DNA from 2 places in the Janthinobacterium breve genome. Region 2 is predicted to be linked to the other one. Evidence: riboswitches for the same ligand, from Rfam matches in the RefSeq annotation. Region 2 holds a riboswitch; the other holds the start of a gene.
The links. A riboswitch is a leader RNA that binds a small molecule or an ion and turns the genes downstream of it on or off. The one in region 2 is predicted to bind FMN.
Positions count from the first base shown of each region.

Region 1: linked by a shared signal. The riboswitch ahead of ribB (3,4-dihydroxy-2-butanone-4-phosphate synthase) and the one ahead of ACQ4W0_RS19485 (6,7-dimethyl-8-ribityllumazine synthase) in region 2 are both predicted to bind FMN.

Region 1 is NZ_JBNYXY010000005.1:191,854-196,270, reverse strand. Features, by position in the region: gene ACQ4W0_RS11180 (MFS transporter) at 1-1,036, shown strand, start outside; gene ribB (3,4-dihydroxy-2-butanone-4-phosphate synthase) at 1,044-1,691, opposite strand; FMN riboswitch at 1,787-1,937, opposite strand; gene ACQ4W0_RS11170 (M16 family metallopeptidase) at 2,123-4,417, shown strand, end outside.
Region 2 is NZ_JBNYXY010000009.1:249,516-253,932, reverse strand. Features, by position in the region: gene ACQ4W0_RS19500 (PhnD/SsuA/transferrin family substrate-binding protein) at 1-175, opposite strand, end outside; gene ACQ4W0_RS19495 (class II aldolase/adducin family protein) at 198-947, opposite strand; gene ACQ4W0_RS19490 (ABC transporter substrate-binding protein) at 1,174-2,226, shown strand; gene ACQ4W0_RS19485 (6,7-dimethyl-8-ribityllumazine synthase) at 2,285-2,788, opposite strand; FMN riboswitch at 2,960-3,120, opposite strand; gene ACQ4W0_RS19480 (TonB-dependent receptor) at 3,195-4,417, opposite strand, start outside.

The DNA.
Region 1 (4,417 bases), on a different contig from region 2:
CGCGGCCCTGTTCATGCCCAGTTCCCTGAGTTTGCTGACGCACAGCTTTGACGACGAGCGCGAACGTACGCGCATGCTGGGCGCCTGGTCGGCGCTGGTGGGCGTGGCTGGCGCGTCCGGCCCCCTGATCGGTGGCATTCTCGTGCACCAGTTCGGCTGGCGCAGCGTGTTCTGGGTGAATGTGCCGCTGGGCGTGCTGGCCATCGTCATGGCGCAGTTGCTGCTGGCCGCACCGGCGCGCCAGCTACGCGATTTGTCGCTGTTCAGTCATGCGCTGGGCGTGGCGGCGCTGGCGGGCCTGAGTTTCGTGCTGATCGAAGGGCCCGTGCTGGACTGGCTGTCGCCCGGCGTGCTGGCGGCGGGGGTATTGACGCTGTTGTCGGCCTGGCAGTTGCTGCGGCGCGAGCGCAGCGGCAGCCATCCGCTGTTGCCGCGCGCACTGTTTCACAGCAGCAGCTTCGGCGCGGCCAATGGCGTGGGATTCCTGATCAATTTCTGCGTGTTCGGCCAGCTGTTTTTACTCAGCCTGTTCCTGCAGCAGTCTGGCGGCGCCGATGCCTTGCAGTCGGGCTTGCGCCTGCTGCCCATGATGGCGGCCTACACGGTAGGGAACTTCATGGCAGGCAGCATTGCGGCGCGTCATGGCACGCGCTTGCCGATGCTGCTAGGCTTGCTGGTAGGCGCAGTCATGGCCTTGCTGCTGATGGGGCTGCGCCCCGGCACGCCGTACGCTTTGCTGGCGCTGGGTACGGCCGTCATGAACGTGGCCATTGGCATCGCCATTCCCGCCATGACGGCCACTGTGATGCGGGTGGCCGGCAAGCAGCATGCGAACAGCGCGGCGGCGGCCCTGAATGCGAACCGGCAAATTGGCGCGCTGGTGGGGGTGGCCCTGATCGGCAGCATCCTGCACATGGTGCAGGACTGGTCGCTGCGCTTGCCGCTGGCCTACGCGACGATTGCCGTCGCGTATGGCCTGGCGGCGTGCCTCGTGTACCGCCATGTGCATGTGCCGAAGGCGGCAGCCGCCGCCTGAAGCAAGCTTATTGTCCGCGCGTGCTGCGCCACTCCACCAGTTCTTCGATGGTCAGAATCGGCATGCCATGCAGTTCGGCAAAGCGTTCGATATCGTCGCCGCGCATCATGGTGCCATCCGGATTCATCAGCTCGCACAGCACGGCGGCCGGATTCAGGCCCGCCATGCGCGACAGGTCGACGGAGCCTTCCGTGTGGCCACGGCGCTCAAGCACGCCACCGGGCGCGGCGCGCAGGGGGAAGACGTGGCCGGGGCGCACCAGGTCGGCGGGCTTGGCGTTCGGGGCGATGGCGGCGCGGATGGTGGTCACGCGGTCGGCGGCCGACACGCCCGTCGTGACGCCGTCGCGCGCCTCGATGGAGACCGTGAATGGCGTGCCGTAGCGGCTGCCGTTGTCGGGCGACATGGGCGGCAATTCCAGCCCGCTGACGACGTCCGTGGGCAGGCACAGGCAGACGATGCCGCTGCATTCGCGGATCAGCAAGGCCATGGTTTCGTGCGTGAGTTTCTCGGCAGACAGGATCAGGTCGGCTTCGTTTTCACGGTCGAAATCGTCGAGCAGGATGACGGGAATGCCGGCGCGCATGGCGGCCAGTGCGGATTGAATGCGACCTTCCAGGTCCTTGGAAAGCAGGGTATAGCTGTTGACTAACATGGTGAAACGCTCCTCGCATAAGCGAAAAACGCTGCAGGGCAAGCGAATAGACGCAGCCGGCCGCATCGACAGGTCGATGGGACATCGCGTTTACTGCACATCTTCTTTCATCCGGACTATACCGTCGGCTCTAGGTTTGCACTAGATCTGCTGACCCTGTCAAACGACGTTTGACAGGCGCTCGCGGGCTTGACCGTTGCCGGTCTTACCGCCGGTGGGGAATCGCACCCCGCCCCGAAGACGTATTGTTGTGCCGGTCCACATGACCGGCGGCAATACTTTAGCACAATTGAAAGAACCTGGCAGGGCACTGTTGAGTGTGCTATTCGGCAAAGTTGCCTGGGGAAAGCAGGTTTTCCTAAGCTGTTTTTAATGGCGGAAAGACGATTTCAGTGTAAGGTACGCTTACTGAATCTTACCGTTGAGAATACATGAAGCTGAGTAAATTACGCCTGATCTCGGGCGCCGTCTTGCTGGCGTGCGCCTGCATGGCCCAGGCAGAAATCCGTTTGACCGATCCCCTGCCGCTGGCGCCAGAAGTGACCGTCGGAAAATTGCCGAACGGCTTGACCTATTACATCAAGAAAAATGCCCGTCCCGCCCAGAAAGTGGAATTACGGCTGGTGGTGAAAGCCGGTTCCATCCTGGAAGATGATGACCAGCAAGGCCTGGCGCATTTCACGGAACACATGGCCTTCAATGGCTCCACGCATTTCAAGCGCAATGAGCTCATTTCCTATTTGCAATCGATCGGCGTGAAGTTCGGCGCCGACCTGAACGCCTACACGAGTTTTGATGAAACCGTGTATGTGCTGCCGATTCCCACGACGAAAAAGGACAACCTGGAAAAGGGTTTTCTCGTGCTGGAAGACTGGGCGCATGGCTTGAAATTCAATCCGGCCGACATCAACAGCGAGCGCGGCATCGTGCTGGAAGAGGCGCGCCTGGGCAAGGGCGCCAGCGACCGCATGAACAAGGTCTTGTATCCGAAGTTGCTGAACGGGTCGCGCTATGCGGAACGCATGCCGATCGGCAAGGAATCCGTCTTGAAAACGTTCAAGCCGGAAGCCATCAAGCGTTTCTACAAGGATTGGTACCGGCCCGACCTGATGGCCGTGATGGTGGTCGGTGATGTGGAACCGAAACAGGCTGAAAAGCTGATCCAGCAGCATTTCGGCAAGCTGAAAAACCCGGCGAAACCCCGTCCGCGCCTGTACGCGGAAGTGCCGCAGCGCTCGCAGACGGAAGCGCTGGTGATCACGGACAAGGAAGCGCCGGACGACACCGTCTTCATCCGCTACCCGATCCGCGCCGCGCAGGAACCCGTCAGCATTGCCGACTACCGTCGCCAGATGATTGAAAACCTGTATGGACAGATGCTCAGCGCGCGCATGCAGGAATTGACGCAGCAGGCGAACCCGCCCTTCATCCAGGGCGGCAGCAGCATGGGCAAGCTGGTGCGCGGCTACGAGTCGTTCAGCGCGTATGCCTTGCTGGGCAAGGGCGGCGTGCAGCCGGCCGTCGACGCGCTGGTGCAAGAAGATGAACGGGCGCGCCGCTTCGGTTTCAGCCAGGATGAGCTGGACCGCGCGCGCAAGAACATGCTGCGCAACTACGAGCGCGCCTACAGCGAGCGCGACAAGTCCGATTCGTCCGGCTTCGTGGCCGAGTATTCGCGCAACTTCCTGGAACAGGAAGCCATTCCCGGCATCGCCAACGAGCTGATGTATGCGCAGGGACTCTTGCCGCAGGTGACCTTGCAGGAAATCAATGAGACGGTCGCCAAAGTGATTCCCGACCAGCAAAAGAAACTCGTCGTCTTCATGGGCGCCGAGCCGAAAGCGGGCGATACGGCCTCGACGGTGCCGACGCAGCAGCAATTGCTCGACGCTGTGGCGCAAGCCGAGCGGCAGAAGGTCGAGCCGCGCACGGAAAAAGTCCTGGCCAGCAAGCTGATGGATGGCCCGCCGGCCGGTGGCAGCATCGTCGCTGAAAAGTTGAATAGCGCCATCGGCGTGACGGAGCTGACCCTGGGCAATGGCGTGCGCGTGTTGCTGAAACCGACGGACTTCAAGAATGACCAGGTGCTGATGGGCTCGACCCGTTTCGGCGGCCAGTCCCTGTTCGGCGACGCCGATATCTACAACGCCCGCTATGCCAGCGCGGTGGTCGGCAGCATGGGCTTGAAGGACCTGGCGCCGCTGGACTTGCAAAAAGTGTTGGCCGGCAAGACGGTCAATGTGGGCGCCTCGCTGGGCGAACTGAGCGAAGGTTTTGGCGGTTCGGCCAGCAGCGCCGACGTGGAAGCCATGCTGCAACTGGTGACGCTGTATTTCCATGACGTGCGCAAGGATGCGGGTCTGTACCAGTCCTTCATCGGCAAGCAGCAGGACCTGGCGAAAAACAGCATGGCGCAGCCGGAAGCCGTGTTCTACGATGCCATCCAGCACGCCACGTTTGGCGACAACCCGCGCGTCGATGGCGTGCCGCGCGCGGCCGATTTCGACAAGGTGGGTTTGGACCTCTCGCTGGAAATCTTCCGCCAGCGCTTTTCCAGCGCGCGCGACATGACCTTCATCTTCGCAGGCAGCTTCGAGCTCGACAAGATCAAGCCGCTGATCGCCAGCTACCTGGGCACCTTGCCCGTGGCCGAGGTGCCGCACGCCTACCGCGACGTGGGCATGCGCCCGGTGGCAGGGATCGTCAAGAAGGATATCTATATGGGT
Region 2 (4,417 bases):
CGGCCGAACCGGCAAACACGGTCTTGCCGGACGGCGCCGTGCGGGCCACGACGGCGATGCGCACGGCGGCCGGCAGCGCTGCTGCCGCCAGCGCGACGGCTGGCGCCAGCAGGCTGGCCGCCACGACGGTGGCGAATACCTTGCGCCAGGTCAAACGTAAGAATTTCAATGACATCTCGGGCCTGTTCTTGAAAGATTTAAATCAAATCGGTGGCAGGCAATAACGACAGCGCACGCGCCGTGTCGATCAGCTTGCTCATCTTCCATTGCTGCAGCAGCACGCCGGGACCGAAATCGCGCGAACCGCCGATGGCTTCGGCCGCGATCTGGATCTTGGCGCCCTCTTCCAGCAGCAGGATGAACTCGGCCAGCTTCAGCAAGCCCTGCTTGCCCCACACCGTGGCGCCGCCATTCGCTTCCAGGATGGCCGTGGCATGCGTATTGCGCGCGATTTCGCCGAGGATGAAATCGACTTCCGGCTGGCGGCGGTCGATATAGATGGGAATTTCGCGGATCAGCTGGAAGCGCTGCACGGGCACATAGCGGATGGGCAGGGTGCGGTGCGTCTGCGCCCACGCGCCCAGCGACGGCGAATGCACGTGCGAGATCGACGTGACCTCGGGCCGCTCGCGGAACAATTTCAGATAGCGCGCGCCGCCGTTGTTCGCATCGCCCACGAGCACCGTGCCATCGAGCGCCAGCACGGCCGCCTTCAAGGGCTGGCCGCGGCGGAACGGGCCCGGGTCGTTGACCACCACCACCTTGTCACCGCCAGGGGTGCGCTCGACGAAGCCCACCGTGCCGTTGGCCGTCAGGCTGCCCGTCTCGCGCAGGCCGTCGAAGGCCGTCTGCGCATCGCGCCGCACCTGTTCCACGAAGGCCAGTTCGGCTACCGTCAACTCCTGCACCTGTACTTGTTGTGCTTCCGCTTGTGCCACGTCCGTCATGTCATGCTCCATTCTTTGAGGTTGAGGTACGAATCAGTCATGCCTCTACTTTCGCAAGACGCGTGCCAGCGGCGGGGCCGGGGGAAATGGTGGAGCGCTGCTGCCTGCGCAACAGCGGCTGCTGACGTGGCAGCAGCGCTGGACGCAGGCGCTGTCGCCAAGCCAGCAAGCGGCGCGGGCACGTTTCCTGCACAGCTCAAGGCTCCCACCACCACGAAGGAATCCCATGACTACCGCACCATCCCCTGAAGTCGATACCGTCTGGTTCACGCGCTGCCCCGTACCCACGGCCACGGGCCTGGCCTACAAGCTTGGCTGGCTGGACGAGGAATTCGCCCGCGACGGCATCGCCCTGAAAACCCTGCAGGAAGTGGGTGGCGAACTGGCGCGCCACCATTACGACCATGGCCTGACCACGCTCGTGCGCGAAGGGGGCAACCTGCTGGCCCTGCCCGCGCGCGCGCAAGGGGCACCCACGCGCCTGATCGGCCTGACGTGGATAGACGAATGGCAAGCCATCCTCGTGCGCCCCGGTTCCGGCATCACCACGCCCGCGCAGCTGCAGGGCAAGCGGCTGGCGCTGCCCGTGTTCCGCGCCGAGGATTTGCGCGAAAACCGACGCGGGCGCAGCATCGCGCGCGGCATGAGCCTGGCCGGCTACAAGGGCGTGCTGGCCTCGGCCGGCTTGACGCTGGACGATGTGCGGCTGGTGGAAGTAGGTGGCGAGGCGGCAGCGGCGCCTAACTTGGGCGCCGGCCTGTGGCAAGGCATCGCGCCGCTCTTGCGCGGCGAAGTCGACGCCGTCTACGTGAAAGGCGCGGCGGCGGCCGAGGCGGCCCGCGCGGCCGGGCTGGAAGTGGGCGTCGATATTGACGCCCTGCCCGACCGGCGCTTCCGCGTGAATAACGGCACGCCGCGCCCGATTACCGTGCATGAAACGATGCTGGAACAGCATTTCGAGCTGGTCGTGCGCTTCTTGACGCAAACCCTGCGCGCCGCCCACTGGGCGCGCAGCCACCAGGCCGACGTGCTGGCCATCCTGCAGGGCGAAACGCGGGCCGGCGCCGACGCCGTGGCCGAAGCCTACCGCGACGGTTTTCACCTGACCCTGGCGCCCGACCTGTCCGACGAGAAGGTGGCCCTGTTCCGCCAGCAAAAGGATTTCCAGCTGCAGCACGGCTTCCTGGACCGCGACGTGGATATCGACAGCTGGATCGATCGCCGGCCGTTGGAAGAGGCGCAGCGGCGGCTGGAAGCGCTGCTGCAGCAGGCGGCATAAAGAAACGGGGCCAGCGCACGAGGTGCGTTGGCCCCGGGTACTACGGCATTATGGCTGTTTAAGCGGCCAAGGCCTCGTGCGGCACGGCGGCCGGTTGCGCCAGCCGCTGTAGCGAGTGAATGGTGGCCGCGCAAGCCGTGGCCAGTTCGACGCCCTTGACCTTGAAGTGCTGGAAGTAGAATTCCTGGTGCTCGTGGCCCGCATGGAAGTGGTGCGGGGTCAGCACGGCCGACAGCACGGGCACGCCTGTCGCCAGTTGCACCTGCATCATGCCGGAAATGACGGCATCGGCGACGAAATCATGGCGGTAGATGCCGCCGTCGACCACCAGGGCGGAAGCGGCAATCGCCGCGTATCGGCCGCTCCTGGCCAGCACTTGCGCATGCAGGGGGATTTCAAAGGCGCCGGCGACGTCGATGACATCAATATCGCTCTCAGCGAAGCCCCGTGCGGCGATCTCCGCGATAAACGACAATCGGCATTGCGCGACGATGTCGCGGTGCCAGCCCGCCTGGATGAAGGCGATACGCTTGCCGGGTACTGCGAGTGACGGTTGTGACATATAAGAAACTCCTGTTTTCAAGAATGATAAAAACAGGGCATGGGATCGAAGGGGATATGACAGGCGCATGAAAGCCACGCCCAACTGCGCATGCAGGCACGCGCGCGCACCGACGGCAACCGCGGGCCGTCCATGCGCCGGGCGTATGCCGGCACCAACACAATGATTCCATCCCGCTCTCTCTTTATCCGGACTATACCGTCGGCCCCGGAATCACACCAGGTCTGCTGACCTTGCAGTCATGGCCCGAAGACCATGCCGGCAAGCGCTCGCGGGCTAGGCACGTTGCCATTACCGCCGGTGGGGAATCGCACCCCGCCCTGAGAACGTTGCGTGGCCAGCGCACCGGGTGCGGCAGCCACGCCCGGCGACTATAGCATATCGCCCCTGCCCCTGCCCTGCGCGGTCAGAACTGCACCGTGTACGAAGCACCCACCGTGCGCCCCTGGCCGATAATCACCGTGTCGCCATTCACGGCGCCCGGCACGAAGCTGGTCAGCGTGTGGTTGCGGTAAACCTTGTCGGCCAGGTTGTTCGCATACGCCGTGATCCGCTGCTTGCCGCCTGGGAGCACATATGACAGGCGCGCATTGGCCAGCGCGAAGCCGCCCTGGTTCAGCAAGCCGCGCGCGTCGCTTTGCGGGTCGACATAGTAGTACTGCTTGGACGTGTAGCGCACGTCGCCGCTGAAGACCAGCTGCGCGCCATTGCCCAACGGGTAGCGGTAGTCGGCCGCCAGCAAGGCCGTCACGTGCGGCGAGCGCACGAATTCATTGCCGGAGCGGTCGCCGCCATTGTTCTGGATGGCGAAATCGTCGAATTCCGTGCGCAGCAGGCCCAGATTGGCATTGATGTGCAGCTTGTCCGTCGGCTGCGCCTCGATCTCGAATTCCGCGCCGTTCACATGCGCCTTGCGCACGTTCTGCAGGTAATTGACGCTTTGCGTCGGGTCGCCGTTGTACACGCCCGTGATATTCACCTGCACGTTCTTGTAATCGTAATGGAAGACGTTGGCGTTGAAATTGAGGCGCCCATCCAGCCATTCGGACTTGATGCCCGCCTCGAACGAGTTCAGGGTTTCCGGCTTCACCGTATTCAGGGCCCGCACGTCCGTGGCACTCGTGTTGTAGCCACCGGACTTGATGCCGTGTGCGTATTTCAGATAGCCGCGCAGGGTGCGGCTGAAGCGGTATTCGGGCGTCACGTCATACGTCAGCGCATTCCACGTGGTGGACGGATTCGACGTGAAGTTGTTGTTGACGACCGAGGCGGCCGTGTAATTGCCACCCCGGACCGTGTTCCACCAGTTCGACGCATCGCCAAACGTCACCGTGTTCGACGCGGCCTGCACGCGCTGCAAATCGAGGTCCTTGGTTTCCGTGGTCCAGCGCAAGCCGAATGTGGACAGCAACTGCTCGCTGAAGTTGACGGTCGTGCTGCCGAAGATGGCCGCGCTGCGCGCCTTGTGCTGGTAGATGGTGCGGTTGTAGCCGACGGGCTGGGTGCTGCCCGCCAGCGCCGGCACGCTGCCGTTGGGCAGGCGCGCGCCAGCCGAATCGGAGTCGATCTTTTCATTGAAGTAGAACAGCCCCGCCACCCAGCTCACGGCGCCGTTTTGCGGCGACGTCA